Regions from separate parts of the Cupriavidus sp. GA3-3 genome, predicted to be linked through region 3. Evidence: predicted binding sites of a transcription regulator. Region 3 holds the regulator's gene; each other region holds the start of a gene.
What was found. The regulator sigma-54, encoded in region 3, starts transcription at its own class of promoters, with help from an activator protein. The targets are predictions, from matches to a motif close to TGGCANGNAANCTGCTTT.

Region 1 (10,299 bases), on a different contig from region 3:
CGACACGCCGGTGCGCATCACGTCCATCGGGTGGGCGCTGGCGGGCACCCATTCCAACGCGGCCTTCACATTGGCGGGCAGGCCGCGCAGGCTCTTGAGCTTGGCCTTGTAGGCGGCCAGTTCGGATCTGGTCGGCAGCTTGCCGTGCACCAGCAGGTGGGCGATTTCCTCGAACTCGCAGGTCTCGGCGATGTCGAGGATGTCGTAGCCGCGGTAGTGCAGGTCGTTGCCAGTGCGGCCGACGGTGCACAGCGCGGTATTGCCGGCGGTCACGCCCGACAGGGCGACGGATTTCTTGGGCTTGGGAGTGACGAGCGGTTGCGCTTCGGACATCTGGGTCTCCTTTATGTGATGCCTGGTATTGCCTGTCTGTTGTCGTGCAAGCGGCCGGGACAAAGCCCGGCCGCGCGTGAGTCTTGCTTACTTGCCCTTGCCTTGTGCGAAGAGCGCGTCAAGCTTCTGCTCGAAGTCATGGTAGCCGATGCTCTCGTAGAGCTCGGCGCGGGTCTGCATGGTATCGACCACGTTCTTCTGCGTGCCGTCGCGGCGGATGGCCGCGTAGACGTTTTCCGCCGCCTTGTTCATGGCGCGGAAGGCCGACAGCGGGTACAGCACCATCGACACGCCGGCGCCGCCGAGTTCCTCGGTGGTGAACAGCGGCGTGGCGCCGAATTCGGTGATATTGGCCAGCACCGGCACCTTCACCGCATCGACAAACTTGCGGTACATGGCCAGGTCGGTCATGGCTTCCGGGAAGATGGCGTCGGCGCCGGCTTCCGCGCACGCGACGGCGCGCTCGATGGCCTTGTCCAGGCCTTCGACGGCGAGCGCGTCGGTGCGGGCCATGATGACGAAGTTCTCGTCGGTGCGGGCGTCGACGGCGGCCCGGATGCGGTCGACCATTTCACCCTGCGTGACGATTTCCTTGTTGGGACGGTGGCCGCAGCGCTTGGCGCCGACCTGGTCTTCGATGTGCATGGCCGCCGCGCCGAACTTGATCAGCGACTTGGTGGTGCGGGCCACGTTGAAGGCCGAGGCGCCGAAGCCGGTGTCGACGTCCACCAGCAGCGGCGTGTCGCACACGTCGGTGATGCGGCGGATATCGGTCAGCACGTCGTCCAGGTTCGAGATGCCCAGGTCCGGCAGGCCCAGCGAGCCGGCCGCAACGCCGCCGCCCGACAGGTAGATGGCCCGGTAGCCGGCGCGCTTGGCCAGCAGGGCATGGTTGGCATTGATGGTGCCGACTACCTGCAGCGGATGCTCGTCGGCAAGCGCCTGGCGGAAGCGGGCGCCAGCGGAGCGCGCGAGGTCGGAAGCGGAGTAGGTCATGGCGTATGCGTTGGTGAACAGGACGGGCCCAATACTGCAAGGGGTGTGCCAAGCCCTTGGACGGGATCTCGGAAAATCCGCCAGCCCTTGTCAGCGCTGGGCTGGCGGGCAGGGTGGCTGACCTCGCCGCCGATTTCATGTCATCTTTTCAGCACAATTGAATTTCAAAATCCCAAGTTTGGAATTCAAAGTTGAAATCCCGGGCTGCGTGACGGACAATGTGCCAGCACTGTACGCCTGTTCGTCCCGGGTTTCACCACGCATTCCTTCCGCATTGCACCATGGCTCCTCCCGTTTCCACACAAGCCCGTCCGCGCATCTGGGCCATCGGCATCAGCCGCCTGGCGCGCGCCTTTGCCGACCTGATTCCGGCCTACGCCGACCGGGCCGAATTCCGCATCGTCGGCAAGGGTTTCGAGGCCGCCGCCAGCGCCGTGGCGCGCGAGGCGCGCGAGGGCCGGCTCGACGTGGTGGTGGCGGGCGGCTCCAACGGCGCCTACCTGCGCCAGCACGTGGACGTGCCGGTGGTGCTGGTCAAGGTCACGGGCTTTGACGTGATGAGCGCGCTGGCCACCGCGCGGCGCATCTCGCCGCGGGTGGCGCTGGTCACGCACGCGTCGACGTATGCCGAGGTGGATGAATTCGTGCGCGCGTTCTCGCTGTCGGTCCCGGCCTATACCTACCTGACCGAGGACGATGCCGTGGCGCGCGTGAAGGCGCTCAAGCAGGAGGGCATCCAGGTCGTGGTCGGCCCCGGCCTGGTGACCGACCTGGCCGACCGCTATGGCCTGACCGGCGTGTTCCTGTACTCCGGCAACTCGGTGCGCATGGCGCTCGAAGACGCGATCGAGGCTGCGCGCCTGCGCCGCATCGAGGCCACCCGGCGCGACTACGTCAACACCATCCTGGCGCACCTGAACGAGGGCGTGGCGGCAGTGGATGCCGAAGGGCGCATCCAGTCGTTCAACCCGGCGATGGAGCGTTTTCTCGGCACTTCCGTTGCTGCCGCGGTCGGGCGCAAGCTGCAGACGCTGGCGCCAAACCTGGCGCTCGAAGGCGTGATGCAGAGCGGCGACAAGGAGCTGGAAGCGATCCACAAGCTCGGCGACAAGATGGTGGTGGTCAACCGCATCCCCATCATCGGCGAGGCCGGGACCACCGGCGCGGTGCTGACCATCCAGGACGCCAGCGCGATCCAGCGCGTGGACCGCAACCTGCGCTCGCGCGCGCGCACGCGGCCGGCCGGGGTGCGCTACAGCCTGGACGACCTGGCCGGCACCTCCGCGGCCATGACCGAGCTGCGCGAGCTGGCGCGGCGCTATGCGGCGGTGGATTCCACCGTGCTGATCGGCGGCGAGAGCGGCACCGGCAAGGAGGTGCTGGCGCAGGGCATGCACGACGCCAGCCCGCGCCGCGCCTTCCCGTTCGTGGCGGTCAATTGCGCGGCCTTCCCCGAGGCGCTGCTGGAGAGCGAGCTGTTCGGCTATGAAGAGGGCGCCTTCACCGGCGCGCGCCGCGGCGGCAAGGCCGGCCTGTTCGAGTCGGCCCACAACGGCACGCTGTTCCTCGACGAGGTGGGCGACATGCCGTCCGCGCTGCAGACGCGCCTGCTGCGCGTGCTGCAGGAAAAGCAGGTGCTGCCGATCGGCGGGCTCGACGCGGTGCCGGTCAACGTGCGCGTGATCGGCGCCACCCACCGCGACCTGGCCGCGATGGTGCGCGATGGTTCCTTCCGGCAGGACCTGTACTACCGCCTCAATATCCTGCGCATCGAGATGCCGCCGCTGCGCGACCGCTCCGAAGACCTGCAGGAGCTGGCCGAGCTGCTGTACCGGCGCGCCCAGGAGCGCCTGGGCATGGACCGGCCGCAGCGCCTGCCCGCCGCGGCCCGCGCGCGGCTGGCGCGCTACCGCTGGCCGGGCAATATCCGCGAGCTGGAAAACGTGACCGAACGGATCGCCGTGCTGGTGGCCGGGCGCCGGCTGGACAGCGAGGCGCTGCAGCGCGAGCTGCAGGCGGCCGTGCCGGAGCTGTTCGGCGATGGCATGCTGGCGCCGGCCGAGGCCGAGGCCGAGGCCGACGCTGAGCCCGCCGCGCCGGCAACACGCCCGCGCCGTTCACTGGCCGGCGTGAAGCAGTCCAGCGAAGTCGAGCATATCCGGCGCGTGCTGGCCGAGTGCGGCGGCGACCGCGCCGCGGCCTGCCATATCCTTGGCATCAGCCCGACCACACTGTGGCGGCGGCTCAAGGCAGCGTGAACCGCGCTGGCATTTACCCGGCTGGGCCGGCGCGCCGGAACGGAATCGGCTGCAACCCTTTGCCCTCCAGCCAGGTTTCATTGAACAGCCGTGCCATGTACAGGTCGCCGCGGTCGCAGAGCAGCGTGACGATGGTATGGCCCGGCCCCATCTCGCGCGCCAGCGCCACCGCGGCGCCGACGTTGATTCCCGACGACCCGCCCAGGAACAAGCCCTCCTCGCGCAGCAGGCGGTAGACCATGTCCACGCAGGTCTGGTCGTCGATCCGCACCGCATCGTCGATGGGTGTGTCCTGCAGGTTGGCGGTGACGCGGCTGGTGCCGATGCCCTCGGTGATCGAACTGCCCTCGGCCTTGAGCTCGCGGTGTTTGACGAAGTTATAGAGAGCGCTGCCGTGCGGGTCGGCCAGCACGATGCGCACGCCGGGCTTGTGCTCTTTCAGGCAGCGCGCGATGCCGGCCAGCGAGCCGCCGGTGCCGGTCGAGCAGGTGAAGGCATCGATATGCCCGCCGGTGGCGTGCCAGATCTCGGGGCCGGTGGTCTCGTAGTGGGCCTGGCGGTTGGCCAGGTTGTCGAACTGGTTGGCCCAGATCGCGTTGTCGGTCTCGTCGGCCAGCCGGCCGGCAATCTTCTGGTAGTTGTCCGGATCGGCGTAAGGCTTGGCGGGCACCGCGCGGACCTCGGCGCCGAGCATGCGCAGCCGCTCCATTTTCTCGGGCGACTGCGTATCGGGTATCACGACGATGCAGCGGTAGCCGCGCGCCGCGCACAGGTGGGCCAGGCCGATGCCGGTATTGCCCGCGGTGCCTTCGATGACCGTGCCGCCGGGCGTCAGCAGCCCGCGCCGTTCGGCATCACGGATGATGTAGAGTGCCGCGCGGTCCTTGACCGAGCCGCCAGGATTGAGGAATTCCGCCTTGCCGTAGATATCGCAGCCGGTCTCGGCGCTCAGGCCGGCCAGCCGGATCAGCGGGGTGTGGCCGATGGTGCCGGCAAATCCATCCCTGACTTCCATGGTGCACTCCTGCCGTGCCCGCTGCGGGCGTCACATTGAGTGATAGATCGGTGCGGCGGGAATGACAAGCAGGGGGATGGCCGAAAGTGATCGGGATTGCCCGTGGCCGGGCGGATCAGGCGGCGTTGAGCCAGCGGAAACTGAAATCGCCTTCGACGAAATCCGCGCGCGATGCGTGGAAATCGCGCATATAGGGCCGGTTCAGGTGCGATTCGAGCGCGCGCTTGGAGTCCCAGACCATGTAGATCACGAATACCCGCGCATCTTCGGCGTCTTGCCCGACGTGGTAGTCCAGGCAGCCGGGCTCGGTCAGCCCGCGCGAGCGCAGCGTGGTGAGCTGGGATACCAGCGCCTCGCGGCGGTGGGTCTTGGCACGGGCGATGCCGACTAGCGTGTACGTTCCGGACATGGGTGAACGGGGGCGACTGGCTGGCGTCTGTGAGCACTGGGCAGGCCATTGTAGCGCCGGCGGTACCGCCCCCGGCAATGCCCGAGGACGCCGTCCGGGCATTCGGGCAGCGCTTGACAAGGGCGGGCAGCACGGTTCTCCCCGCAACGGGGACTAAAGTCCTGCCGACGGCTGCCGATATCCGGATCGAAAACAAGAAAACCATCATCCGAGGGGGTAGCGCATGTTGAGACGCATACGGTCGGAACAACTGCAGGTCGGGATGTTTGTCGCCAGGCTTGGCGGCCCGTGGATCAGCCATCCGTTCTGGCGCGCCAGGTTCCTGGTCGCCAATGAGGAGCAGGTTCGGCAGATACAGTCGGCAGGGGTGCAGGAGGTCTGGATCGACATCCTGAAGGGCCGCAACGTAGCAGCGCCGGACACGCCGGAAATGCCCGGACCGGTCCCGCAGTCCGCGCCCGACCCCATGGACCCGGCCACCGCACCGCCACCCGCCGCCACCCTTGATGCCGAGATTGTCCGCGCGCGCGAGCTGCTGCAATCCGGCAAGGCCGTGATCGGCTCGATGTTCGCCGACATCCGCATGGGCCGGGCGCTGGAGGTCAACGGCGCGCTGCTGCTGGTCGATTCCGCCTCACGCTCGCTGTCGCGCCATGGGCAGGCGTTGCTGGCGCTGGCGCGGCTCAAGGCGCGTGGCGACGAAAACTACCTGCACGCCTTCGCCGTCTGCGCGCTGATGATCGCCGTCGGCCGCACGCTGGGCCTGCCCGACGACGAGGTGCGCGAGCTCGGCCTGGCCGGCCTGGTCCACGACATCGGCAAGCTGACGCTGCCCGATACTCCGGTGCACAAGGCCAGCGAACGCACGCCCGAGGAAGAGGAGATCTACCGCCGGCACCCTTCGGCTGGCTACCGCATCCTGAACGAGGCCCGGCTCTATTCGAACATCCCGCTCGATGTCTGCGTCCACCATCACGAACGCGTGGACGGGCGCGGCTTCCCCTACGGCCTGGCGGGGAGCGAACTGAGCGTGCACGCCAAGATCGGCGCAATCTGCGATGCCTATGACTCGCTCACTTCCAGCCGCCCGGGCCACCAGCCGTGGTCGCCGGCCCGCGCCATGGAATACATGGCCGTGCGTGTCGACACGCTGTTCGACCGGCGCGTGTTCAAGGCCTTCACCCGCACCGTCGGCATCTACCCGCTCGGCACCGTGCTGCGGCTGCGTTCGAACCGGCTGGCGGTGGTCTGCGCGCAGAACGAGGCCGATCCGCTGCGGCCGAAGGTGATGGCGTTCTATTCCGTGTCGCAGTCAAGGCCGACTCCCACCGAACTGATCGACCTGCGCCACAGCGACGAAACGGTGGTGGCGTTCGAGAATGCCGCTGACTGGGGGTATGCGGATGAGCAGCTGATGGAGATGTATGCGGCGGCGGCATGAACCGGGGGGCAAGTCTTCAGCCCGCCACCCATTCCCCTTGCCTGAGCCGCTCATACAGGAAATCGCCCAGCACCCGCACGCGCGCGCTGTGCCTGAGATCCGGATGCGTCAGCACCCATAAATCGGTATCCATGGCTACATCGACTGGCGCCAGCCGCACCAGCTCTGGGTCGGCCCCGGCCAGCAGGCACAGCAGCATGCCGGCGCCCATGCCGTGCCGCACGGCATCCGCCATCGCCACCAGGCTGTCGGCGCTGACGGCGCGGCGGGGTTCGGGCACGTGGTCGCGTATCCAGCGCGCCTGGGCAAGGTGTGACAGCGCTTCGTCCGGCACGACCCAGTCATAGGCCGACCAGTCCGCCAGCCGCGGATGGTCGGCTTCCGTTGGCAGGCCGAGCTGCTGCAGGTAGCGCCGCGCCGCGTATGGTGCCGTCTGCAGCCGCCCGATACGGCGGCCCACCAGGTACTCCGGCGGCGCATTCGCCGGCCGGATCGCCACATCGGCCTCGCGCCGGCTCAGGCTCAGGAAGCTGTTGTTGACGACGATCTGCAGCTGGATGCGCGGGTGCATCGACCGGAATTCCGCAAACAGGGGCATCAGCAGTCCACCCAGCAGCGTGTCGGTCGTGGTCACGCGCAACGGGCCGCTCAGCTGGCTGTCGAGGCCGGACAGCTGGCGCTGGGCCGCATCGATCTGCTCGCCGACGCCGGCCAGGCGGTGCGCCAGGGCCTCGCCGGCGGCGGTCATGGCGTAGCCGGTGGCATGGCGTTCGAAGAGCAGGGTGCCCAGGGTCTCTTCCAGCCGCGCCAGCCGGCGCAGCACCGTGGAATGGTTGACATGCAGGGCGCGCGCGGCGCCGGCGAGCGAGCCGGACTGGCCCACGGCAAGGAAATACTTCAGGTCATCCCAGTCTGCTTCCTGCATGTTTGCATAGCCCCTTTGCGGAATTCGCCAGTTCTCGTGCTGATCTGCACAGCCTACAGTGGCGTGGCGTGCCCGGCAATGGGTGTCGGGCCGCAGACCTGGACGAAAGACATGGCAATGGCGTGGATGCTGCTGGTGCTGGCGGGCCTGATCGAGATCGTGATGGCGCTGGCGCTCAAACATACCGACGGCTGGACGCGGCCCGGGCCGACGGCACTGGGCATCGGGGCGGCGCTGGCCAGCATCTTCCTGCTCAGCGCGGCGCTGCGGCACCTGCCGGTCGGGACGGCGTACGCAATCTGGACCGGGATCGGGGCGATCGGGGTGACGGTGGTTGGCATCCTGTTCCTGGGCGAAAGCGCGGCGCCGATGCGGCTGGTGTTGATCGGGCTGATCTTCGTCGGGATTGGCGGCTTGAAGCTGCTGCCGGCCTGAGCCCCGGCCCTGGCCGTGCCGCGCTCAGGCGTGTTGTGCCCCAAGGCTGGCGCCCGGCCTGAGCACCTCGCGGGCGATGATCAGCTGCTGCACTTCGGTGGCGCCTTCGCAGATGCGCAAGGCGCGGATCTCGCGATAGAGGCTTTCCAGCCTGGAAGCCCCAGCTGATGGGGCGCGTCAACGAAGAGCAGCGGGCCCGCCTAACGACATGATCCAGCTGCGCGACCGCTAAGAAAAGCTGTTCGTGCGGCAGATCACCCAGCCTGGAGCCCATCGTCTGCCTTGCACTTAAGCCGCCCCATTCTTAGGTGCAGGCCAGGGTGTCCTCAAGGAAATCGAGGCGATCCTGGCCCCAGAACACTTCTCCACGGTAGACGTATGCAGGCGAGCCGAAGACACCGGCTGAGATAGCGTTGTCGGTGTATTGTCTGTACTCCGCTTTGATTACTGGAGATGCGGCTTGGCAGAGAAGCGCCTCGCCATCCAAGTCCAGCGAGCGGGCGATGGTTTGCAGCGTCTCTGGTGAGGAGATGTCCTGGTCCTCCAACCATTCGGCATGAAGAATCGCTTGGGCCAAGGTGCCTTCGCAAAGTCCCGCGTGCTTCGCAGAAATGACCATGCACGAAGCGAGATCACCGTTTGGGCACATATATCTAGGCTGCGGATTGACCGGAATCCCTAGCCGCTTGCACCAACGGGCGAGTTCGGTGATCCGGTAAGCCTGCCTTTCCTGAGAGCGCTGCCCAAGCAAAATGCCCCCGTCTGCGAGTAAACGTACGGCAGGTCCACAGGCATATAGTTGATCGCGGCGCCTTGGCGTTTGGCAAGTTCCACAAGACGGCCGTGTCCGAGATAGGCCCAGTCCGAATTGATCCAAAAGTAATAGTCAATTGCCTTGGTCATTGCTCAGTTGCCTTCATGCGAGATACACAGAAGATCGACAAGCACCCCAGGGCAGTGAGGTAGCCGGCGAGATACAGCGGACTACCTTGGCCGAGCTTAAGCAGCCAGGTCGCCACCAGCGGGGCCAGTCCGCCACCGATAGCACCCGAGACTTGCACGGCAAGGGAAATACCACTGTAGCGAACTTCCGGGGGAAATTGCACAGAGAATAGGCTACCTTCGGGGCCGTACAGCATGGCGTAGATAAGGCCGATGGCGATCACCATGGCGAGATATACCGCGCCGACGCTTCCCGAGCCAAGAAGCTTAAAAAACGCGAACCCGAAGAGGCAAATTCCGACCGATCCGACCACAAAGATCTTCCTATGCCCGATCTTATCCCCGAGCAAGCCAGTGAGAGGCATTGTGAACAGTGCGACGGCAGCACCCGCGATCACGGCATTCAGCATCATCGTCTTGGGTAAGCCAAGTGTTACCGTACCGTAGGTCAGGGCAAAGGTAGCGACCGTGTAGAACCACGTGACTTCCGCCATCCGCGCGCCTGATACCTTGAGCAACGACAACCAGTGGTGTTTGACGACATGGACCACCGGCACCTCGACCTCATGGCCTCTTTGCTTGACCTTTTCAAAGTCGGGGGACTCGGCGACGCGGATGCGGATGAACCATCCGACAGCCAGAAGCAACACACTGGCCAGGAACGGAAGGCGCCAGCCCCAACTCAACATATCCGCCTCAGGCAGTCTCGCAACGCTTGCCATTGCCAACGATGAGAGGATAAGGCCAGGAGCGACGCCGGTTTGAGGAAGGCTACCGAAGAAGCCTTTCTTGCCTTCGGGGGCATGTTCCACGGCCATGAGAACGGCGCCGCCCCATTCGCCACCGACGGCGAGCCCCTGGAGAAAGCGCATCAATACGAGGATCACGGCGGCCCAGTAACCAATTTGCTCGTAGGTCGGAATGAGGCCGATGATGATGGTCGGGATACCCATCATCATCAACGTGATCAGCAGCATGGATTTTCGCCCAACCTTGTCACCAAAGTGGCCGAAGACAATGCCTCCAAGGGGCCGGGCGAAGAAGCCGACGGAGTAGGTCGCGAACGCGGCGAGGGTCCCGCTGATCGGATCGAAGCTGGGAAAGAAGATCTTGTTGAAAATTAACGCGGCGGCAGTTCCGTAAATGAAGAAGTCGTACCACTCGATAGTCGTGCCGAGCATGCTGGCAATGCCTGCGACGGTGTGCTGCTTGGCCGTCCCGGCATTTGCGCTGGCGATGCCTGCTTGTGAATTGGCGGGATACATAGAATGCCTCTGTGACTTGCTTGATGGGGGCGATGTGCTCGAGCGTGGTCACTCAAATGCACGCTTCTTTGCTGGGGGGATATGTACTGCGCCGGTGGTGGTCGATGTTTGCCTTACGGGGTTATTCATTGCGTCTCCGGTGGTGACTAGCGGCATCTGTGCGTGCCAATCTCGGTATGACCCTGTCCCGCTTCCGAAGGACCAGCCGCTCGCTACCGAAAAAAATCGGGTTGGCTGGTAGTGCCAGTCGGGCCAAGATGGCCATGGGAACACTTGCCAC
Region 2 (10,299 bases), on a different contig from region 3:
TGTACGAGCACGGCCGCAACATCCTGGGCGAGGTAGCCGCCGCCAATGCGCTGATCAGCAATATGGGCAAGAGCCTGAAGGGCCATGTGCGGCTCTCGGTGCCTACTGGCCTGGGCCATTCACTGCTGTCGCCGCTGCTGGTGCTGTTCAAGCAGCGCTATCCCGACATCACGCTCGACGTGGTCTTCGACAACCGTGTGCACAACCTGGTGTCCGAGGACGTCGAAGTGGCCCTGCGCATCATCTCCACCCCGCCGGATTCAGTGGTCGCCACCGAGATCGGCGAAGTCGACTGGATCGTGTGCGCGTCGCCAGCCTACCTGGCCGGCCACCTGGCGCCGCAAGCGCTGTCCGAGCTGCAGGGGCATGCGTTCGTGTGCGCGTCGCCCGAGGGGCAGAAGCTCAAGGCAACGGGCATCCGGCACAGTGGCGGCGGCGACGGCGGTGAGATCCGTGAGCAGGTGGTGCTGGAGCCAACGCTCACCTCCGAGAACTTTGCCTTCCTGAAAGAGGCGGTGCTGGCGGGCCTGGGCATCGGCATCTTCCCGATCTATGCGATCGGCGCGGAACTGGACAGCGGCGCCCTGGTGCCGCTGCTGTGCGACTACCGCATCAGCGTGTTCGGCAGCAAGCTCTACATGCTGACCATGCCCAACCGCTACCAGACGCTGGCGACGCGCTACCTGCTGAACTTCCTGAAGACCGAACTGCAGGCAGTGTGGCCGCGGCTGCACCGCTAGCGGTGCCTCCGGCAGCGGTCGCCACGGACTATAGTAGGAGCACAAGGATAACCGTCGGCGCATCCGCACCTGAGGAGCTACCATGGCCCTGGCTAGCACGCTTGCAAGCTGCCTGAGCAGCAAGAACACCCAGTACGACATCATCCGCCACCCTTATACCCTCAGCAGCATGGCCACTGCCGAGGCAGCGCATGTTCCCGGGGACCGGCTGGCCAAGACGCTGTTGCTGGAGGATGACCGCGGCTATGTGGCTGCCGTGATTCCTTCAAGCCACCATCTGCACATGGCCGCCATCTGCGAACAGACCGGGCGCAACCTGGTGCTGGCGCATGAGGACGAGATCCGCGAGATCTTCAAGGATTGCGACCTCGGCGCGATCCCGCCGGTGGCGATGGCCTACGGCATGCAGACCTATGTGGACGACAGCCTGATGGCGCAGCCCGACGTGTATTTCGAAGGCGGCGACCACCAGGAACTGGTGCACATGAGCGGCGAGCAGTTCTCGAAGTTGATGTCGGACGCTGGGCACGGGCAGTTTTCGCGCCGCATGATGTAAGCGGCGCCTTTTATTGGCCACTGGACGGCCGCCACGCGGGTTGCTAACCCGCGTGGTGGCCGTTTTGCTGCTGGCGGGCGGGTGAGCGAGGGAGACGCTTCAGCCTTCAGGCAACGCCGGCACGCTGTCGTCCTTCAGGTCCACGCCCGAGCGGCCCAAAGCCGCCGCGCCGCGCAGCAGGAAGGCCAGCCGGTCGGCGGCCTGCGCATACGGCAGGCCTTCGGGGCGCACGTTGGAGATGCAGTTGCGCTCGGCATCGGTGCGGCCCGTGCGCGGCGCATGGGTCAGGTAGATGCCAAGGCTGTCGGGCGAACTCAGGCCCGGCCGTTCGCCGATCAGCATCACCACCTGGCGCGCGCCCAGCAGCTCGCCGATCTCGTCGCCCAACGCCACGCGCGACTGCTCGGCCACCACCACCGGGCCGATGCGCCATGTCAGCGGCAGGCGCGGGCGGGTGGCATCGAGCAACGGCAGCGCGTGCGTCTGCGTGGCCAGCGCGGACAGACCGTCGGCAACCACGAACACCACATCGGGCGCCTCGCCAGGGCGTGCCGCGGCCAGCCGCGCGCGGCTGGCATCGTCCAGGCGCCGGCCCAGGTCTGGGCGCCGCAGGTAGTGCGCGCGGTCCGGCGCGGCGCTGTGCACGGCAAGGTTCGGCACCCCCGCCGCATCCAGCGCCGCGGTGACCGCGCCCACGTCCAGCGGCAGGTGCACCGCATCGCGCGCCTGCGCATGGGCCAGCCCGAAGGCCAGCACCGCATCGGTGGTCTGGCTGTGGCCGGTACGGCCCAGCGCTACACGCGCGCGCGTGAACTGGCGCAGGCGTTGCCAGGGATCGGCATCGGTGTTGGCAGGATCGGCGGGAGGCGGGCGTCTGGCCGTCATCGGCTGTACCTTACAGGCTGTGGGCCATCTGCAGCAGCGGCTGGCGCGCGGCGGGCTCGAGCAGCCTGCCGCTGGCATCGGCAATGCCCATGCGCTGCAGCCAGGCCTCGAACTCCGGCGCGGGGCGCAGCCCCAGCACCTCGCGCAGGTACAGCGCATCGTGGAACGAAGTGCTCTGGTAGTTGAGCATGATGTCGTCGGCGCCGGGCACGCCCATGATGAAATTGATTCCGGCCACGCCGAACAGCGTCAGCAGCGTGTCCATGTCGTCCTGGTCGGCCTCGGCATGGTTGGTGTAGCAGACGTCGCAGCCCATCGGCACCCCCATCAGCTTGCCGCAGAAGTGGTCTTCCAGACCGGCGCGGATGATCTGCTTGCCGTCGTACAGGTATTCGGGACCGATAAAGCCCACCACCGTATTGACCAGCAGCGGCGCGAACGCGCGCGCCACCGCGTAGGCGCGCGCCTCCATGGTCTGCTGGTCGACGCCGTGGTGCGCATTGGCCGACAGCGCGCTGCCCTGCCCGGTCTCGAAGTACATCAGGTTGTCGCCAACGGTGCCGCGCGCCAGCGCCTGCGCGGCGTCGTGCGCCTCGGCCAGCAGCGCCAGGCTGATGCCGAAGGCCGCATTGGCGCGCTCGCTGCCGGCCACCGACTGGAACACCAGATCCACCGGCGCGCCCTGCCCGATCGCGCGCAGGGTATTGGTGACGTGGGTCAGCACGCAGGATTGCGTGGGGATGTCGAAGCGGCTGCGCAGCTCGTCGATCATGCGCAGCAGCGAGACAATGGCGCCCAGGTTGTCCGAAGCCGGGTTGACGCCGATGGTGGCATCGCCGCAGCCATAGAGCAGCCCGTCGATGATCGACGCGGCAATGCCCTTGGGATCGTCGGTCGGGTGGTTGGGCTGCAGCCGCACCGAGAGCCGGCCCGGCAGCCCCACCGTGCTGCGAAAGCGCGTCACCACCTGGCACTTGCGCGCCACCGCCACCAGGTCCTGGTTGCGCATCAGCTTGCTGACCGCGGCGGCCATCTCCGGGGTGATGCCCGGCGCCACCCGCGCCAGCATGGCGCTGTCGGTTTCATGCAGCAGCAGCCAGTTGCGCAGGTCGCCCACGGTAGTGGCGCCGATGGCGGCAAAGGCCGCGCCATCGTGCCGGTCCAGGATCAGGCGCGTGACCTCGTCGTCCTCGTACGGCACCAGCGCCTCGGTCAGGAACTGCTTGAGCGGCACCTCGGCCAGCGCCAGCCGCGCGGCCATCCGCTCCTGCTCGCTGGCCGCGGCAACGCCCGCCAGCGCGTCGCCGGAACGCGCCGGGCTGGCCCGGGCCAGTAGCGTGCGCAGGTCGGCAAAGACGTGGCGGTGGGTACCGATGGTGTGGGTGTAGGCCATGCGTTCCGTTCCTGGACTCTGGAGAAAACGATGACAGCGGTGCGCCGGGCGCCTTGCCGGGCGCGATTCCCCCTAATATAGACAGCCTTTGCGTGTGCCGTGATGCCAACATCGCCTCAGCGCACACGGCCTGACTCAGGAACAACATCTGGATCGGCGAGAATCCAGAATAAATTTTGAGCAAATTGCATGCCGGAGACCCCGATGAAAGACCCAGACCCGACCGCCACCCCGCGCCTGCTGCCGGCCGCGTGGTACAGCGTCGGCACCGTCGCCTACCTGCTGACCGCCCTGGCGCTGTGGACCGTGCTCCACGCCAACCTGGTGGCGGCATTGCTGTCCGGCCTGCTGCTGTACTCGCTGGTGGACGTGCTGGCGCCGCGCCTGCAGCGCCTGCACCAGCGCCACGACGCCCTGGCCGTGGCCATCCTGTCGGCGCTGATCCTGCTGGGGCTGACGCTGGCGGGCTGGCTGCTGGTGCGCTTTGTCAGTGGCGAAGGCAATACCCTGGACGGGCTGCTCAACCATGTGGCCGACATCATCGACCGCTCGCGCGGGCAGATGCCGCCGTGGCTTAGCGATGCGCTGCCCAAGGGCGTGGACGAGCTGGCCAACACGCTGATCGAGACGCTGCGCGAGCATGCCGCGATGGCGCAGAAGCTGGGCGCCGAGGTGCTGCGCACGCTGGTGCATATCCTGATCGGGCTGGTGATCGGCGCGATGGTGGCGCTGTACCGCGCGGTGGTTCGGCCCAATCGCCGGCCGCTGGCCGCGGCGCTGGTGGCGCGCGCACGCACGCTGCAGCAGGCGTTCTCGCAGTTCATCTTCGCGCAGATCCAGATCTCCACCATCAACACCGTGCTGACGGCGATCTACCTGCTGCTGATGCTGCCGCTCTTTGGTGTGCACCTGCCGCTGACCAAGACGCTGGTGGTGATCACCTTCGTTGCCGGGCTGCTGCCGGTGCTGGGCAACCTGATTTCCAATACGGCCATCGTGGTGGCCTCGCTGTCGGTGTCGCTGCCGATCGCGGTGGCGTCGCTGGTGTTCCTGGTGGTGATCCACAAGCTGGAGTACTTCCTGAACGCGCGCATCATCGGTGCGCGCATCCAGGCCGCGGCGTGGGAACTGCTAATGGTGATGCTGCTGATGGAAACGCTGTTCGGCATCCCGGGCGTGATCGCCGGACCTATCTTCTATGCCTACCTGAAGCGGGAGCTGGCCGGCGCCGGACTGATCTGAGTGCCGCAGCCGGCTCGCCGTGGCGGTGGTAGGACCAATGCCTGCTCAGGCGCCGTCCTGCTCCACCCGGCTGCGCACGAAGTCGATATGGGTCTGCATGGCGGTGCGCGCCTCTTCCGGGCGGCGCGCGCAAATCGCATCGCACAGCGTGCGATGCTGCAGCAGCAACAGGTCTGACGCGCCGTCGTCCTGTTCGCGCAGGCCGGTGCCATTGATGGTGATGTGCTCGCGCAGCATGCCGATCACGCTGGTATGCAGGTGCAGGAACATGGTGTTGTGCGAGGCCTGGGCAATGGCGTCGTGCAGCTGCGCATCGGCATCGGCCTCTGCCTGCTTGTCGTCGGCGGCGCGCGCGCGTTCCAGCTCGGCCATCAGGGCGCGGATCCGCTTCACGTCAGCGGCATCCGCGCGCAGCGCCGCAAAATACGCGGTCGCGCCCTCCAGCACGCGGCGGAACTCCAGGATGTCGTCGCGCAGCGCGGGGTGGTCGGCCACCAGCTGGCCCCAGGGCGAGGCAATGCCGGCGCGCAGCTGGTCGGTGGCGTAGACCCCGGCACCGCGCCGGCTCTGCAGCAGGCCGCGCGCGGCCAGGCGCTGGATCGCCTCGCGCACGGTGTTGCGCGCCACCTCGTATTGCCCGGCCAGCACCCGCTCGGCCGGCAGCCGCGTGCCGGGCGGCCAGGTGCCGTCGAGCAGCGCGGTCTCGATCCGGCGCATGACCGACTCCACGCGTCCGCGGGTGCGCCCGTGCCTTGCTGCCGCTGCCGTCATGCCGTGTGTCCTCGCTCCTGAGCTTGCGCGCGTCGTCGGGCAGATTGGTCCAACCAATTTGTACCGCCGCGCGGAAGCGGGAATTATGCGCCGAAACGTGCGACCCCAGCACGTCCGGAGCGAGACATGAAGGATCGTCAGTACCCCACCGGCCCTGCCCCCACGCAGGCCTACCTGTTTGCCACCTGCCTGGTCGACATGTTCGTGCCGCAGGCCGGCCTCGACGCCGTGCGGTTGCTTGAACGCGAAGGGCTCACCGTGCACTTCCCGCGCGGCCAGAGTTGCTGCGGCCAGCCCGCCTACAGCAGCGGCAACCCCGACGCGGCCCGTGCGGTGGCGCGCGCCCAACTCGACCTGTTCAGCCAGCCCTGGCCGGTGATCGTGCCATCGGGCTCATGCGCGGGCATGATGCGCCACCACTGGCCGCAGCTCTTTGCCGACGATCCGGTGGCCGGCCCCAAGGCACTGGAACTGGCCGGACGCATCTATGAACTGGGCGAATTCCTGCTGCATGTGCTGAAGGTGGACTTTGGCGATGCCGCAGCGGCGGGCCAGGCGCAGGAGCGCATCGTGCTGCATACCTCGTGCGGCGCCCGTCGAGAAATGGGTACGCGCCAGCACGGCGTGGCCCTGGTCGACGCGCTGCCGGGCGTGACCCGCGTGGAGCATGAACGCGAGTCCGAGTGCTGCGGCTTCGGCGGCACCTTCTCGCTCAAGCATCCCGATATCTCCGGCGCCATGGTGCGCGACAAGGTGGCCTCGGCCTGCGCCACCGGTTGCGACCGGCTGGTCTCGGCCGACTGCGGCTGCCTGCTCAATATCGGCCATACCGCGGCGCATGACCGCGCCCCGCTGCAGGTGGAGCACCTGGCCACCTTCCTATGGCGCCGTAGCGGAGGTGCCGCATGAGCACGCCCGGCGCCCGCGAACGCATGCTCGGCCGGCTGCGCGCCGCCGCGCCTGCACCGTCCCCAGGCACCGCGGAACTCGACCGCCGCATCGACGGCCATTTCGAGGCACGCCGCCATGGCACGCCAGCCGTTGGCGAACTGGCCGGCGCGATGCAGGCGGCACTGCAAGGGCTGCATGCCGAGGTCTGGTGCGCCAGCGAAGCGGCCTGGCCGGCATTGCTGGCCACTGAGCTGGCCAATGCCGGCGTGAAGCGCCTGCTGCTTGATCCCGCCAGCCAGGCCGGTGCCGCACTGGCGGCCGCCTTGCCGGCCCACATCGAAGCCATCGGCTACGACCGCCCGATCGAAGCGTGGAAGGCGGAGCTGTTCGACACCATCGATGCCGGCTTCACCGTGGCGCGCTCCGGCATTGCCGCCACCGGCACGCTGGTGGTCGCGCCCGATGCGGGCTCGCCACGCACGGTGTCGCTGGTGCCGCCGCTGCATGTCGCGCTGGTGCGCGCCTCGACGCTGCACGCCGACCTGCATATGGCCGTGCGCACCGAGCGCTGGTCCGACGGCATGCCGGCCAACCTGGTGCTGATCTCCGGCCCCTCCAAGACCTCCGACATCCAGCAGACGCTGGCCTACGGCGCGCATGGTCCGCGCCGGCTGTGGGTCGTGATCGAGACCGACACTGCGGAGGCCGGGCAATGAGCCAGCACGCACTGAATTTTGTTCCGCCGCAGGACTTCAAGGCACGCGCCCGCGAAGCGCTGGACGATCCCAAGCTGCGCCAGAGTTTCCGCGGCGCGATGGACTTCCTGCAGGGCAAGCGCCTGGCGCAGTTCCCCGACGCGGATGAGCTGGAACGCTTGCGCGACCTGGGCGAGGCGGTGCGCCAGCACGCGCTGGCCAACCTGCCGGACCTGCTGGTGCAGCTGGAGGCAAAGCTCACCGCCGCCGGCGTGCAGGTGCACTGGGCCGAGAACGCCGACGAAGCCAACGCGATCATCCACCGCATCGCGGCATCGAAGCAGGCGCAGCGCGTGATCAAGGGCAAGTCGATGGCCAGCGAGGAGATCGAGCTGAACCATTACCTGGCCGAGCGCGGCGTGGACTGCATCGAGTCGGACATGGGCGAGTACATCGTCCAGCTGGCCGGCGAAAAGCCCTCGCATATCGTGATGCCGGCGATCCACAAGACCAAGGGCGATATCGCGCAGCTGTTCCAGGCGCATATCCCCGACACGCCCTATACCGAGGATGTCGACGCGCTGATCCAGACCGGCCGCCGTGCGCTGCGCCAGGCCTTTGTCGAAGCGGATATCGGCTTGTCCGGCGTGAACTTCGCAGCCGCGGACACCGGCACGCTGTGGCTGGTGGAGAACGAAGGCAACGGCCGGCTTTCCACCACCGTGCCCGACGTGCATATCGCCATCATGGGCATGGAGAAGGTCGTGGCCCGGCTGGAGCATATCGTGCCGCTGTCCACGCTGCTGACGCGCTCGGCCACCGGGCAGGCCATCACCACCTACTTCAACCTGATCTCCGGGCCGCGCCGCGCCGGCGAGCGCGACGGCCCGCGCGAGGTCCACCTGGTGCTGCTCGACAACGGCCGCACCCAGGCCTATGCCGACACGCAGCTGCGCGCCACGCTGCAATGCATCCGCTGCGGCGCATGCATGAACCACTGCCCGGTCTACACGCGCATCGGCGGCCACGCCTACGGCACGACCTATCCCGGCCCCATCGGCAAGATCATCTCGCCGCACCTGCTGGGGCTGGACGCCACCGCCGACCTGGCCACCGCCTCGAGCCTGTGCGGCGCCTGCGGCGAAGTTTGCCCGGTGCGCATTCCGATTCCGCAATTGCTGGTGCGCCTGCGCACCGAGGCCAACCGTGATCCCGCAGAGCAGGTCGTCAACCCGCTGCGCGGCCAAGGCGCCAAGTACAGCCGCGGCGAGCACCTGGTGTGGCGTTTCTGGAGCGGCGCGTATTCGCACCCGGCGACGTACCGGCTGTTCCGCTGGGCCGCCACGCGGCTGCGCGCGCTGACGCCGTCGAAGCAGATGGGATGGACGCAGCACCGCACGCCGCTGAAGCCGGCGGCGAAGAGCCTGGCGGACTTGCTGAAGGAGAAGGGGCAGCCGGAGTAATCCGTCATCACGGGCGCGAGCGGAACCGCTCGCGGCTGTGTTCACCAACAAAACAAAGATTTCCCGAAACACCACCGAAGCAGGAGACTAAACCGTGCAACCCTGGACCCAACTCTATACACCGCTGGGCAGCCTGTGGCTGTCGTCGCTGGCGGCAGCCATTCCCATACTGTTCTTCTTCATTGCGCTGGCCGTCTGGCGCATGAAGGGCCATGTCGCCGCGGCCGTGACGCTGCTATTGGCGCTGGCCGTGGCGATCTTCGCCTACGGCATGCCTGCGCAGCAGGCGCTGGCCTCGGCCGGCTTCGGCTTTGCCTATGGGCTGTGGCCGATTGCATGGATCATCGTGACCGCGGTGTTCCTCTACAAGATCGTGGTCAAGACCGGCCAGTTCGACGTGATCCGCGCCTCGGTGCTGTCGATTACCGACGACCAGCGCCTGCAGATGCTGCTGATCGGCTTTGCCTTCGGCGCCTTTCTGGAAGGCGCGGCGGGCTTCGGCGCGCCGGTGGCGATCACCGCGGCGCTGCTGGTGGGCCTGGGCTTCAACCCGCTGTATGCGGCGGGCCTGTGCCTGATCGCCAATACCGCGCCGGTGGCGTTCGGCGCGATGGGCATCCCCATCATCGTGGCCGGTCAGGTCACGGGCATCGATCCCTTCCATATCGGCGCCATGGCCGGCCGCCAGCTGCCGCTGCTGTCACTGCTGGTGCCGTTCTGGCTGGTGTTCATGATGGACGGCGCCAAGGGCGTGCGCGAGACGTGGCCAGCGGCGCTGGTGTGCGGCGGCAGCTTTGCCGTGACGCAGTACTTCACCTCCAACCATATCGGGCCCGAACTGCCGGACATCACTTCGGCACTGGTCAGCCTGGTGTCGCTGGCCGCGTTCCTGAAGGTATGGCAGCCGCGCAGCGCGTCGCAGCGTGCCGGCGGCAATGTCAGCGGCGGCACCGTCGCGCTGGCTGGCTTCGGCGGCGGCTTCGGCGGTGCGATGTCCAGCCGCAAGGCTTCGCCCTACACCCTGGCGCAGACGCTGCGCGCGTGGGCGCCGTTCGGCATCCTGACCGCCATCGTCACGGTGTGGAGCCTGCAGCCGTTCAAGGCGCTGTTCGCGGCCAATGGCGCGCTGGCGGGAACGGTGCTGAAGTTCAAGATCCCCGGGCTGGACCAGATGGTGATCAAGGCCGCGCCGATCGTGGCCACGCCCAAGGCCTATGACGCGGTGCTGAAGCTCGACCTGCTCTCCGCCGTCGGCACCGCCATCCTGCTGACCGCTCTGATCTCGGCGGTGCTGCTGCGCATGAAGCCGCGCACGCTGCTGGCCACCTTTGCCGAGACCCTGGTGGAACTGGCGCGCCCGGTGCTGTCGATCGGCCTGGTGCTGGCATTCGCCTTTGTCGCCAACTACTCCGGCATGTCGTCGACACTGGCGCTGCTGCTGGCCGGCACCGGCGCGGCCTTCCCGTTCTTCTCGCCGTTCCTGGGCTGGCTGGGGGTGTTCCTGACCGGTTCGGACACTTCGTCCAATGCGCTGTTCTGCGCGCTGCAGAACACCACGGCGCATCAGATCGGCGTGTCGGACACGCTGCTGGTCGCCGCCAACACCACCGGCGGCGTCACGGCCAAGATGATCTCGCCGCAATCGATCGCCGTGGCCTGCGCG
Region 3 (10,299 bases):
CCAGGTGCGTATAGCCCTGGCTGTCGAGATAGCGGGTCAGTTCCGGGATGAACTGAGCCGGCAGGTTGTCCACGCAGTAGTAGCCTGCGTCTTCGAGCACGTTCAGTGCGACGGACTTGCCGGAACCGGATATGCCGGTGATGAGGATGATGCGCATAGCAACTGAAGCATAGCATCACGTGATGAAGGCGTCATGACACCACGCGCAAAAGCAAACATGGCGAACCTCGCGGTTCGCCATGCTTTTGTCGTCAGCTTGCGGCGCTGGTTGCGGCTCAGGCTGCCTTGGACAGGCATTCCTTCATGTAGGCCTTGTATTCGTCGCCCTTCTTGCCCTTGCCCGACTTGCTGCAGGAGGCCATTTTCTCCTGCTGGGTCTTGGACGCGCCCTTGGACAGGCATTCCTTCATGAACGCCTTGCGTTCGTCGCCCTTCTTGCCGGCGGCTTGCGTATTGCAGGCCTTCATCTTGTCCTGCTGGGCGTTGGCTGCGGGCTTGTCCGGGGTAGCCGGGGTGGCGGGCGTGGCAGGCATGGCCGGCGTTGCCGGTGCGGTGGCCGCCGGCTTGGCTGGCGTCGCGGGGGTTGCCGGCGTGGCGGTGGTCTGTGCAAAAGCGCTGGCGGCGATCATCGGGGTGACCAGCGCGCACATCGCGATCAATTTCTTCATGCTTGCTCTCCTGGGTGTGGAAAACTTCATGGCCGCGCGCCATTGCCGGCGTTGCAGCTTCCGTAACGGGCGCGATGCCCATTACAGCACAAAACGGAGCATGCCTGAAGAACGTTGACGTTCTGCGTCAACGCCGTTGTAAGCAAATGAAAACGCCGGCGCTCAGAGCAAGCGGCCCTGGCCGCGCGATACTGCATCGGCCTGCATCGCGGCGCGCTGCCGGTCCATGAAGTCGCGTAGCGTATCGATGCCGCGCAGGCGCAGGATGGTGTTGCGCACCGCGGCCTCGACCAGCACGGCCAGGTTGCGCCCGGCCGCCACCTGGATCTTGACCATGTGGATCGGCAGGCCCAGCACGTCGAGGTATTGCGAATCGAGCGGCAGCCGCTCGAACTCGCCGTCATTGCGACGCACCAACTGCACCACCAGCTTGATCTTCATCTTCCGGCGCACCGCGGTCTCACCGAAGATGGTCTTGATGTCGAGCAGGCCCAGACCGCGTACTTCAAGCAGGTTCTGCAGCAGCGGCGGGCAGCGGCCTTCAATGAAATCCGGCCCCAGGCGCACGAAGTCCACGGCATCATCGGCCACCAGCCCGTGGCCGCGCGAGATCAGTTCCAGGCCCAGTTCGCTCTTGCCCAGGCCCGATTCGCCCATGATCAGCACGCCCATGCCCAGGATGTCGAGGAATACCCCGTGCATGGTCACGCGCGGCGCGGAGATACGCGACAGGTACAGGCGCAGGTGGTCGATCACCGCGGCCGACGACACCGGCGTGGTGAACAGCGGCGTGGACGAGCGCGTGCAGCGCAGTTCCAGGTCGGGCGGCGGCTCCATGCCGTCGGCGATCACCAGGAAGGGCGGCTCCAGCAGGATCAGCTCGCCCATCTGGCGCTTGCGGGTCTCGTCGTCCAGCCGCTGGTAATAAGTGATCTCGGGCTTGCCGAGCACCTGGATGCGGTTGGGGTGGATCAGGTTCAGGTGGCCCACCAGGTCGGCGGCGGAGGTGGCTTCGCGGGCGAACTCCACATCGAAGGCGCGATCCGCACCTTCCAGGCCGGCCACCCACGAGAGTTTGATGTCGGCTGCGTTGTCGTCGAAGATGGACTGGGAGGTGACGCCGGTGAGTTCCATGCGGTATGACTGGTGGGGCGGTTTGCGAAGCGCCTTGGCGCCTGCCCGGTCTGGTGCCGGCCCGCTTGAGGGATCAGGGGATCAGGGATGCCATGCGATCAGCAACTGATGGACGGCATCGGGCGTGGGCAGCGTGGCCAGCCCTTCACGCATGTCGCGGTCGGAAAGCAGTTGCGCGATTTCGGACAGGATTTCCAGGTGCTGCTGCGTAGCCTGTTCGGGCACCAGCAGGAAGATCAGCAGCGATACCGGCTTGCCATCGGGCGATTCGAACGGAATTGGTTCGGCCAGGCGCATGAACGCGGCCAGCGGCTGCTTCAGGCCCTTGATGCGGCCGTGCGGGATTGCCACGCCGGCGCCCAGGCCGGTGGATCCAAGCGACTCGCGCGCGAACAGGTTGTCCGTCACGATGGCGCGCGCCACACCATGGTTGTTCTCGAAGAGGAGCCCGGCCTGCTCGAACACACGCTTCTTGCTGGTGACGCTGACGTCGAGGGTGATGTTGCCGGGTGGCAGCAATTTGGCCAAACGATTCATGGGCGATGCGCAGGATTTCAGTTAGCGGGCGGACCGTTCCGCCGGGCAGTGGGCTGGCTCCGGCCTGCCGTTGGCCTGGCCGGAGGCGTCCGGCCCATTATAGAGCAGCGACTACTCCCGCATTGTGCAGCGCAACGGGGCAAGCCGGTGCAGAAAGATACATGGTGATGCAATGGTGCCTCCGCGGCGGGGAGCCGGTGCACCGGGGCGGGGCACGGCCAGGATTCCCTCTCTTTGTATGGCGCAGCATACACCTTGGCGCAGCGCTTGCGAACACCCTTGCTCATTCGGGTGAAAAGCATCGGCTCCGGCGCCACAGCCGGGCCGCGCCGCCAGTGCGGGCGCGGCATGCCGGCGGCAACCGGGAACGCGAGGGCGCAAAAAAGCCGCGCTTCTTGGCGCGGCTTGCCTGTTAGATCCTGATTCAGCAGCCCGCTGCGGGGCTGCCGGGCACGGTCATTGCTGCATTTGCGCTGCGGCCATCTGGTACTTGACCGCTTCGCGGTCGTGGCCTTGCACGCGATCCTTGTAGCGGATCACCTGACGGTCCAGCTTGTCGACGAGTGCGTCGATCGCTGCATACAGGTCTTCGTGATGCGCTTCGACAAAGATGTCCTTGCCCTTGAGATGTAGATTGATTTCCGCGTACTGACGCCGGTCCTTTTCCTTATGGTTGTCGACAGAGAGCAGCACACTAACGCCAATGACTTGATCGAAATGCCTGACGATTCGCTCCAGCTTCGTTTCCACGTACTCACGCAGAGGGGGCGTGATGTCCAGGTGGTGTCCACTGATCTTGAAGTTCATAGCGCTTCTCCTTCTGAAAGAGCCTCACCAGGCAGGCGGTGGGCTCGGCTACAAAGACTTGCGGAGATTGACTGCGGGGATCTTCAGGGCTTCGCGATACTTGGCAACGGTGCGGCGTGCGACAACGAAGCCTTGTTCGCCCAGCAGTTCGGCAATGCGACTGTCGGAAAGGGGATTCCTCGGGTCTTCGGCTCCTATCAGTTGCTTGATCAAGGCGCGGATGGCCGTTGACGAAGCCGCGCCACCGGTTTCGGTGGACACGTGGCTGCCGAAGAAGTACTTCAGTTCGAAAGTACCCATCGGCGTTGCCATATATTTATTGGTCGTCACCCGGGAGATGGTTGACTCGTGTAAACCCAGTGTATCGGCAATCTCCCGCAAAACCAAGGGGCGCATGGCGATTTCGCCGTGGCTGAAAAAGTTCTTTTGACGCTCGACAATGGCCTGCGAGACACGCAGGATTGTGTCGAACCTCTGCTGGATGTTCTTGATCAGCCAGCGCGCCTCTTGCAGCTTCTGCTGCAGCCCGGCGGTGCCGGACTCACCCTTTGCGCCACGCAGGATTTGCGCATACATGTCATTGATGCGCAGCCTCGGCATCACATCCGGATTGAGCTGCGCGATCCAGCCGCCGCCACCCTTGCGCACGAACACGTCCGGCACCACGAAGTCCGCCTCCGGGCGGCTGTATGCATGGCCGGGGTAGGGCGCCAGCGAGCGGATCAGTTCGTGTGCGGACTTCAGCGCCGCTTCATCCACCTGCAGCGCCTTCTTCAGCCGCGTGTAGTCGCGTACTGCGAGCAACTCCAGGTGGTTGGTCACGATGTTCAGGGCCAGTTCGCGCTGCGGGTGCGTCAGGCGCCGCAACTGCAGGGCCAGGCACTCGGCGGCGTTGCGCGCGCCCACGCCGGGCGGGTCGAAGCTCTGCAGCAGCGTGAGGATGGCGTGGACCTCCTCGATCTCGAACTCGAGTTCTTCCGGCAACTCCGTGCAGATCTCCTCAAGCGATGCGCTCAGGTAGCCATCGTCGTCGAGCGATTCGATCAGGAAGATGGCCAGGCCCTTGTCGCGCGCCGAGATCTTCAGCGGCGTGAGCTGTTCCATCAGGTACTCGCGCAGCGTGGGCTCGGCTTCGCGCAGCTGCATCGGCGTTTTTTCGTCCTCGTCGCCCTGGGGGCGGCGGGCAAAGTCGTCCAGGCTCCACTCGCTGCTGCCATAGTCGTCGCCGTTGCCGCTGTCGCCATAGCTGTCGTCGTCAGCCGCGCCGTCGGCGCGGGCCTCGCCATTGCCCTGCGGCTCTGCCGGCGCGGGCGCCGGTGCGCTCTGCAGGTTGACCGAGCCGTCGGCCGCCACGCGCAGCGGGCTTTCGATCCAGTCGTTCTCGCGTTCGAGCAGAGGGTTTTCCGTCAGTGCCTGTTCGACCTCTTGCTGCAGTTCCAGCGTGGAAAGCTGCAGCAGCCGGATCGACTGCTGCAGTTGCGGGGTCAGGGCCAGATGCTGGGAAAGGCGGAGCTGTAGCGACGGTTTCATGCGACCTATTCTATGCGCATCTTTCCGTTGTTGGAACGGAAATTGCTATCGCTTATGCGGTCTGATCGCTGCTGGCTGTGGTAGGCCCACGTGCGCCCGCGAATAGGCCTGCCGCTCCATGGCAGGCCGCTGCATCACATGCGGAAGTTCTCGCCCAGGTAGACGCGCCGCACTGCGTCATTGGCGATGATTTCCTCGGGCTGGCCCGCGGCCAGCACCGTGCCTTCGCTGATGATGTAGGCGTGGTCGCAGATGCCGAGCGTCTCGCGCACGTTGTGGTCGGTGATCAGCACGCCGATATTGCGTGCCTTGAGGAAGCTGACGATGCGCTGGATCTCGCCCACGGCGATCGGGTCCACGCCGGCGAAGGGTTCGTCCAGCAGGATGAAGCGCGGCGACGACGCCAGCGCGCGCGCGATTTCCACGCGGCGGCGCTCGCCGCCCGACAGCGACAGCGCCGGGTTGTTGCGCAGGTGCGCGATCTGCAGGTCGTCGAGCAGCGAATCCAGGCGGCGCTCGATCTCGGCCTTGGGCAGCGGCTTGCCGTTGCTCACCTGCAGCTCCAGCACCGCGCGGATGTTCTCTTCGACGTTGAGCTTGCGGAATACCGAGGCTTCCTGCGGCAGGTACGACAGCCCCATGCGCGCGCGCTCGTGGATCGGCAGGCCGCTGATGTGGTCGCCGTCGAGCACGATATCGCCTTCGTCCAGCGCCACCAGGCCCACGATCATGTAGAAGGAGGTGGTCTTGCCCGCGCCGTTGGGCCCGAGCAGGCCAACCACCTCGCCGCTCTTCACGTCGAGCGAGACGTCCTTGACCACCGTGCGCGAGCCATAGCGTTTCTTCAGGTGGCGCACGACCAGCGTGCTGCCGCCGGCAAGGACGGTGGAGGCTTCGACGGAAGGCTTGTCGGCGATGGTTGCGGTATCGGTCATTGGCACAGTCTGGCGTTCAGGCGTTTCTGGCGCCGGCCGCATGCGATGCACGCAGCCGGCGCCAGGCGTCAGGGTTTGTTGGCAGGCGCGGGCGCCGGCTTCAGGTCCAGCGGCGAGCCGCCGCTGCCCGTGGCGCCGGCCTTCTGGTCCTGGCGCGGCGACAGCACCGCGCGCACGCGGCCGGACGGATTGGCGGCCGCGGCATCGCCGCTACCGCCGCCGGCAGCCGTGTAGAACTCCTTGCGGCTGTCGTAGGTCAGCACCGCGCCGCGGATCTCGTCGACCTGCTTGGCGCCCTGCAGGCGCGCCATGCGGGCATTGCCGATCAGCTTGGAGTACTCCTGCTTGCCGTCGTACTCGATGCGGTCGCCCCAGCCGTCGATGTATTCGTCGACGCCTTCGCGCTTCTGCCGGATGTAGGCCTGCTTGCCCGGCTTGGCGGTGGCCACCGCGAACTGGTAGCCCTCGGGATCGGTGCGCAGTTCGGCGGCGTCGGACTTCAGGATCATGGTGCCCTTGGTCAGCACCACATTGCCGGTCAGCGTATAGATCTGCTTGACGTCGTCATAGCTGGCGTTGTCCGCCTCCAGCACCATCGGCTTGTCGCGGTCCGCGCGCTCGGCCAGGGCGGGCTGGGCCAGCAGGCCGAAGGCCATGGCCAGGGCGAGCAGGGCCGGGGCGGTGCGTCGACGGGACGATGTCGTCAGGGAAGCAGTCATGTTGGCAGGGTTGCTTGAGGGCGTCTGGGTACGTTGGTGCGGGTTGGTGCGGCCCCCGGGCCGGGGCTCAGGACCCCGGCGCGCGGCCAGGGGTCGGCCCGGTGATGATGGTGCCGCGTACATTGCCGAGCAATTGTACTTCGCGCGTGACGTTGTTGAAGATCAGGCCGTTGGCGGTCATCACCGACGGGCCGCGCGTCAGCTTGACCGGCTTGTCGGTCTTGACGATGTCGTCATTGACCAGCAGCTGGAAATAACTGGATGCGGCGGTCAGCTGCGGGTCCTTGGACACGTCCACGCCCTGCTGGCGCATGACGAAGCCGTTGCCGTACAGGTCGATCACCGAACCCTCGGCGTTCATGCGGCCCATATCGGCGCGGGCGGTGACCGGCGGGCGGTCCGGCTCATACGCGCGCATGGCGGGCCGGGTCACCTCGTAGGTCTGGTCATCCTCGAAATGGACCATGCGCTCGCCGGTAAAGCGGATTTTGGTGCTGCCGTCCGGCGCCAGCTCAGTGGCCGAGAAGCGGTCCATGAAGTAGTCGGGCTCATGCTTCTTGGCGCTTTGCGCGGCCGGGTCTTCCTTGGGGGAGTTGATCTGGACCAGCCAGAACGTGCTGCCCGCCACGAAGGCCATCAGCAGCAGCGGCAGCAGCCGCATGACGATGCCGCTGAGGGAGGCGAGGAGTGCCTGCATGGTGTCCTTGGCGTTGTGCCGGTTGTGCCGGGCCCGCGCCCGCTCAGATGACCTTGGCGCGGGTCAGGTCGTGGATATGCAGCGCGCCGGTCAGGCGGCCGTCGTCATCCACCACCAGCAGCTGGTTGATGCGGTTGGCCTCCATCACCTGCACCGCTTCGACGGCGAGCTGGTTCTCGTTGACCACGTGCGGGTTGCGGTGCATGACGTCGCCGATGGGAACGGTCTTCCAGTCGCGCGGGGTTTCCAGAAGGCGGCGCAGGTCGCCGTCGGTGAAGACGCCGATGGCGTGTCCGTCCGGGTCCACCACGGCGGTCATGGCCATGCCCTTGCGGGTGATTTCCATCAGCGCCTGGGCCAGCGGGGTGTTTTCACGCACCTCGGGCACGGCGTTGCCGGTGCGCATCACGTCGCGCACATGGGTCAGCAGCTTGCGCCCGAGCGCGCCGCCGGGGTGCGAGCGCGCGAAGTCTTCCTCGCCAAAGCCGCGCGCATCGAGAACCGCCACTGCCAGCGCATCGCCCAGCGCCAGCGCCGCGGTGGTGCTGGCCGTCGGCGCCAGGTTCAGCGGGCAGGCTTCTTTCTCGACCGCCGCGTCCAGGTGGACGTCGGCCAGCTTGGCCAGGTTGGAGTCGGGGTTGCCGGTGACCGAGATCAGCCGCGCGCCGATGCGCTTGACGATCGGGATGATCGACAGCAGCTCGCCGGTCTCGCCCGAATTGGAGAAGGCGATCAGCACGTCGTCGCGCGTGACCATGCCCAGGTCGCCGTGGCTGGCTTCGGCCGGGTGCACGAAGAACGCCGGCGTGCCGGTAGAGGCCAGCGTGGCCGCGACCTTGCGCCCGATATGGCCGGACTTGCCGATGCCCGAGACGACCACGCGCCCGGTGCATTGCAGGATCAGCAGCACGGCACGGGCAAAGTCGCCGTTCAGGCGTCCGGAAAGTGCGGAAACCGCATCGGCTTCGGTCTGGAGAGTGTCGCGGGCGAGCCTGAGTGCTCGATCCGCATCGAAATTGGCTATCATGGCGACGAAGTATACCAACGAATGCGATGGCGCCTGGCCCGACCCATGGCGCACGTCGTGCTTGCCGTGCTCGCCGTATTTTGCCGGCAGGGTGCCCGTGCCGGGTCGGACGTGCGCCTGGCCGGTCACCCAGACCGCCTGATGCATTCTCCGCTGGAACTGACCCTGGTGCTGCTGGCCGCCGCCGTCTTCGGCGTGGTCGCATTCCGCATGCTGCAGCTGCCGCCGATGCTCGGCTACCTGGCCGTCGGCATCCTGATCGGCCCCCATGCGCTGGGGCTGGCCAGCGACACCGCGCAGACCAAGTACCTGGCCGAATTCGGCGTGGTCTTCCTGATGTTCTCGATCGGGCTGGAGTTCAACCTGACCAAGCTGCGCTCGATGAAGCGGCTGGTGTTCGGCCTGGGCGGCTCGCAGGTGGTGCTGTCGATGCTGGCGGTGGTGCCGGCCAGCTGGGCTTTCAACTGGCTGTTCCCGCTGTCCTGGCAGGCGTCGGTGGCGCTGGGCGGGGCGCTGGCGATGTCTTCCACCGCGATCGTCTCCAAGATGCTGTCCGAGCGCATGGAGCTTGAGAGCGAGCAGGGCCGCAATATCATCAGCATCCTGCTGTTCCAGGATCTGGCGGTGGTGCCGCTGCTGATCGTGATCCCGGCGCTGTCGCGCGATCCGGGCGACCTGATGGTGGCGCTGGGCCTGGCCACGGTCAAGATCGTGGTGGCCCTGGGCGTCATCTTCTTCCTGGGCCAGCGCCTGATGAGCCGCTGGTTCCACGTGGTGGCGGCGCGCCGCTCGCAGGAACTGTTCATGCTGAACCTGCTGCTGGTGACGCTGGGCATGGCGGCGCTGACCGAGCGGCTGGGCCTGTCGATGGCGCTGGGCGCCTTCATGGCGGGCATGCTGATCTCCGAGACGCCCTACCGCCACCAGGTGGAAGAGGACATCAAGCCGTTCCGCGACGTGCTGCTGGGACTGTTCTTCGTCACCATCGGCATGCTGCTCAATATCCGCGTGGTGCTCGACCACGTATGGCTGGTGCTGGCGCTGCTGGTGGTGCCGGTGCTGTTCAAGCTGGTGCTGATCGCGCTGCTGGCGCGGGTCTTCGGCTCGCGCCAGGGGGTGGCGATCCGCACCGGGCTGGGGCTGGCGCAGGCCGGCGAATTCGGTTTCGTGCTGCTGAACCAGATCGACGGCCTGAACCTGGTCGACCCGGTGCTGATCCAGGTGATCCTGGCATCGATGCTGCTGTCGATGCTGGCCGCGCCATTCCTGATCCAGTACAGCGACGCCATCGTGCTGCGCTTTGCCGCCAACGAATGGCTGATGCAGTCGCTGAACATGACCCGCATCGCCGCGCAGAGCCTGCAGACCGAGAAGCACGCGATCATCTGCGGCTTCGGCCGCAGCGGGCAGAACCTGGCGCACATGCTCGAGCGCGAGGGCATCAACTACGTGGCGCTGGACCTGGACCCCGACCGCGTGCGCGAGGCCGCCGCGGCCGGCGATACCGTGGTCTACGGCGACGCGGGCCGGCGCGAGGCGCTGATCGCCGCCGGCATCCACCGCGCCGCCGCCCTGATCGTCACCTATGCCAACACCCCATCGGCGCTCAAGGTGCTGCACCACGTGCAGGAACTGGCGCCGGCGCTGCCGGTTATCGTGCGCACGGTGGACGATTCAGAGCTCGATACGCTGCAGAAGGCCGGCGCCACCGAGGTGGTGCCCGAGATCATCGAGGGCAGCCTGATGCTGGCCTCGCACGCGCTGGTGCTGCTGGGCGTGCCGATGCGGCATGTGCTGCGCGGCGTGCAGGAGGCGCGCGACGCGCGCTACAGCCTGCTGCGCGGCTATTTCCACGGCCGCGACGATGATGAGGACATGGTCGAGCGCGATTCGGTACGGCTGCATTCCGTGTCGCTCGGGCCGCAATCCACGGCGGTGGGGCGGCGTCTTGGCGTGCTGGGGCTGGAGCGGATCGGCGTGGAGGTGACCGCGGTGCGCCGGCGCGGCATCCGCGCCTTCGATCCGGAGCCCGAGACCGTGCTGGAGCCGGGCGATATCGTGGTGCTGCGCGGCCCGCCCGAGGCGCTGGAGGCTGCGGAAACTCGCATCCTGAACGGATGAGCCAGGGCGTCGTGCGCGTCAGTGCGGACGCGCCTCGACCCAGGATTCCGGCAGGTTGTCGAGCACGGCGCGTGCGTCCAGCGAGCGGATCGGCACGCTGGCATCGGCCGGGATGCGGCCTTCG

Region 1: a site for sigma-54 is predicted at 1,363-1,380, ahead of prpB (methylisocitrate lyase). Genes of this name have one in related genera too.
Region 2: a site for sigma-54 is predicted at 3,752-3,769, ahead of C265_RS30655 (ethanolamine ammonia-lyase subunit EutB). Genes of this name have one in related genera too.

The regions. Positions count from the first base shown of each region.
Region 1 is NZ_KB944479.1:370,029-380,327, reverse strand. Features, by position in the region: partial or broken gene prpC (2-methylcitrate synthase) at 1-333, opposite strand, end outside; gene prpB (methylisocitrate lyase) at 421-1,329, opposite strand; gene prpR (propionate catabolism operon regulatory protein PrpR) at 1,611-3,587, shown strand; gene C265_RS17225 (cysteine synthase A) at 3,601-4,602, opposite strand; gene C265_RS17220 (putative quinol monooxygenase) at 4,718-5,011, opposite strand; gene C265_RS17215 (HD-GYP domain-containing protein) at 5,235-6,452, shown strand; gene C265_RS17210 (LysR family transcriptional regulator) at 6,469-7,377, opposite strand; gene C265_RS17205 (multidrug efflux SMR transporter) at 7,495-7,812, shown strand; partial or broken gene C265_RS31635 (acyl-CoA dehydrogenase family protein) at 7,837-7,962, opposite strand; partial or broken gene C265_RS17200 (2-hydroxychromene-2-carboxylate isomerase) at 8,117-8,715, opposite strand; gene C265_RS17195 (MFS transporter) at 8,712-10,019, opposite strand.
Region 2 is NZ_KB944506.1:27,019-37,317, reverse strand. Features, by position in the region: gene C265_RS30670 (LysR family transcriptional regulator) at 1-740, shown strand, start outside; gene C265_RS30665 (aminoacyl-tRNA deacylase) at 823-1,296, shown strand; gene eutC (ethanolamine ammonia-lyase subunit EutC) at 1,396-2,181, opposite strand; gene C265_RS30655 (ethanolamine ammonia-lyase subunit EutB) at 2,192-3,574, opposite strand; gene C265_RS30650 (AI-2E family transporter) at 3,779-4,816, shown strand; gene C265_RS30645 (FadR/GntR family transcriptional regulator) at 4,862-5,533, opposite strand; gene C265_RS30640 ((Fe-S)-binding protein) at 5,714-6,496, shown strand; gene C265_RS30635 (LUD domain-containing protein) at 6,493-7,194, shown strand; gene C265_RS30630 (LutB/LldF family L-lactate oxidation iron-sulfur protein) at 7,191-8,636, shown strand; gene C265_RS30625 (lactate permease LctP family transporter) at 8,731-10,299, shown strand, end outside.
Region 3 is NZ_KB944502.1:148,686-158,984, reverse strand. Features, by position in the region: gene rapZ (RNase adapter RapZ) at 1-157, opposite strand, end outside; gene C265_RS26215 (PsiF family protein) at 276-668, opposite strand; gene hprK (HPr(Ser) kinase/phosphatase) at 831-1,802, opposite strand; gene ptsN (PTS IIA-like nitrogen regulatory protein PtsN) at 1,884-2,339, opposite strand; gene hpf (ribosome hibernation-promoting factor, HPF/YfiA family) at 2,796-3,146, opposite strand; gene C265_RS26195 (RNA polymerase factor sigma-54) at 3,195-4,676, opposite strand; gene lptB (LPS export ABC transporter ATP-binding protein) at 4,811-5,611, opposite strand; gene lptA (lipopolysaccharide transport periplasmic protein LptA) at 5,680-6,330, opposite strand; gene lptC (LPS export ABC transporter periplasmic protein LptC) at 6,398-7,027, opposite strand; gene C265_RS26175 (SIS domain-containing protein) at 7,071-8,054, opposite strand; gene C265_RS26170 (monovalent cation:proton antiporter-2 (CPA2) family protein) at 8,196-10,175, shown strand; gene C265_RS26165 (ribbon-helix-helix domain-containing protein) at 10,194-10,299, opposite strand, start outside.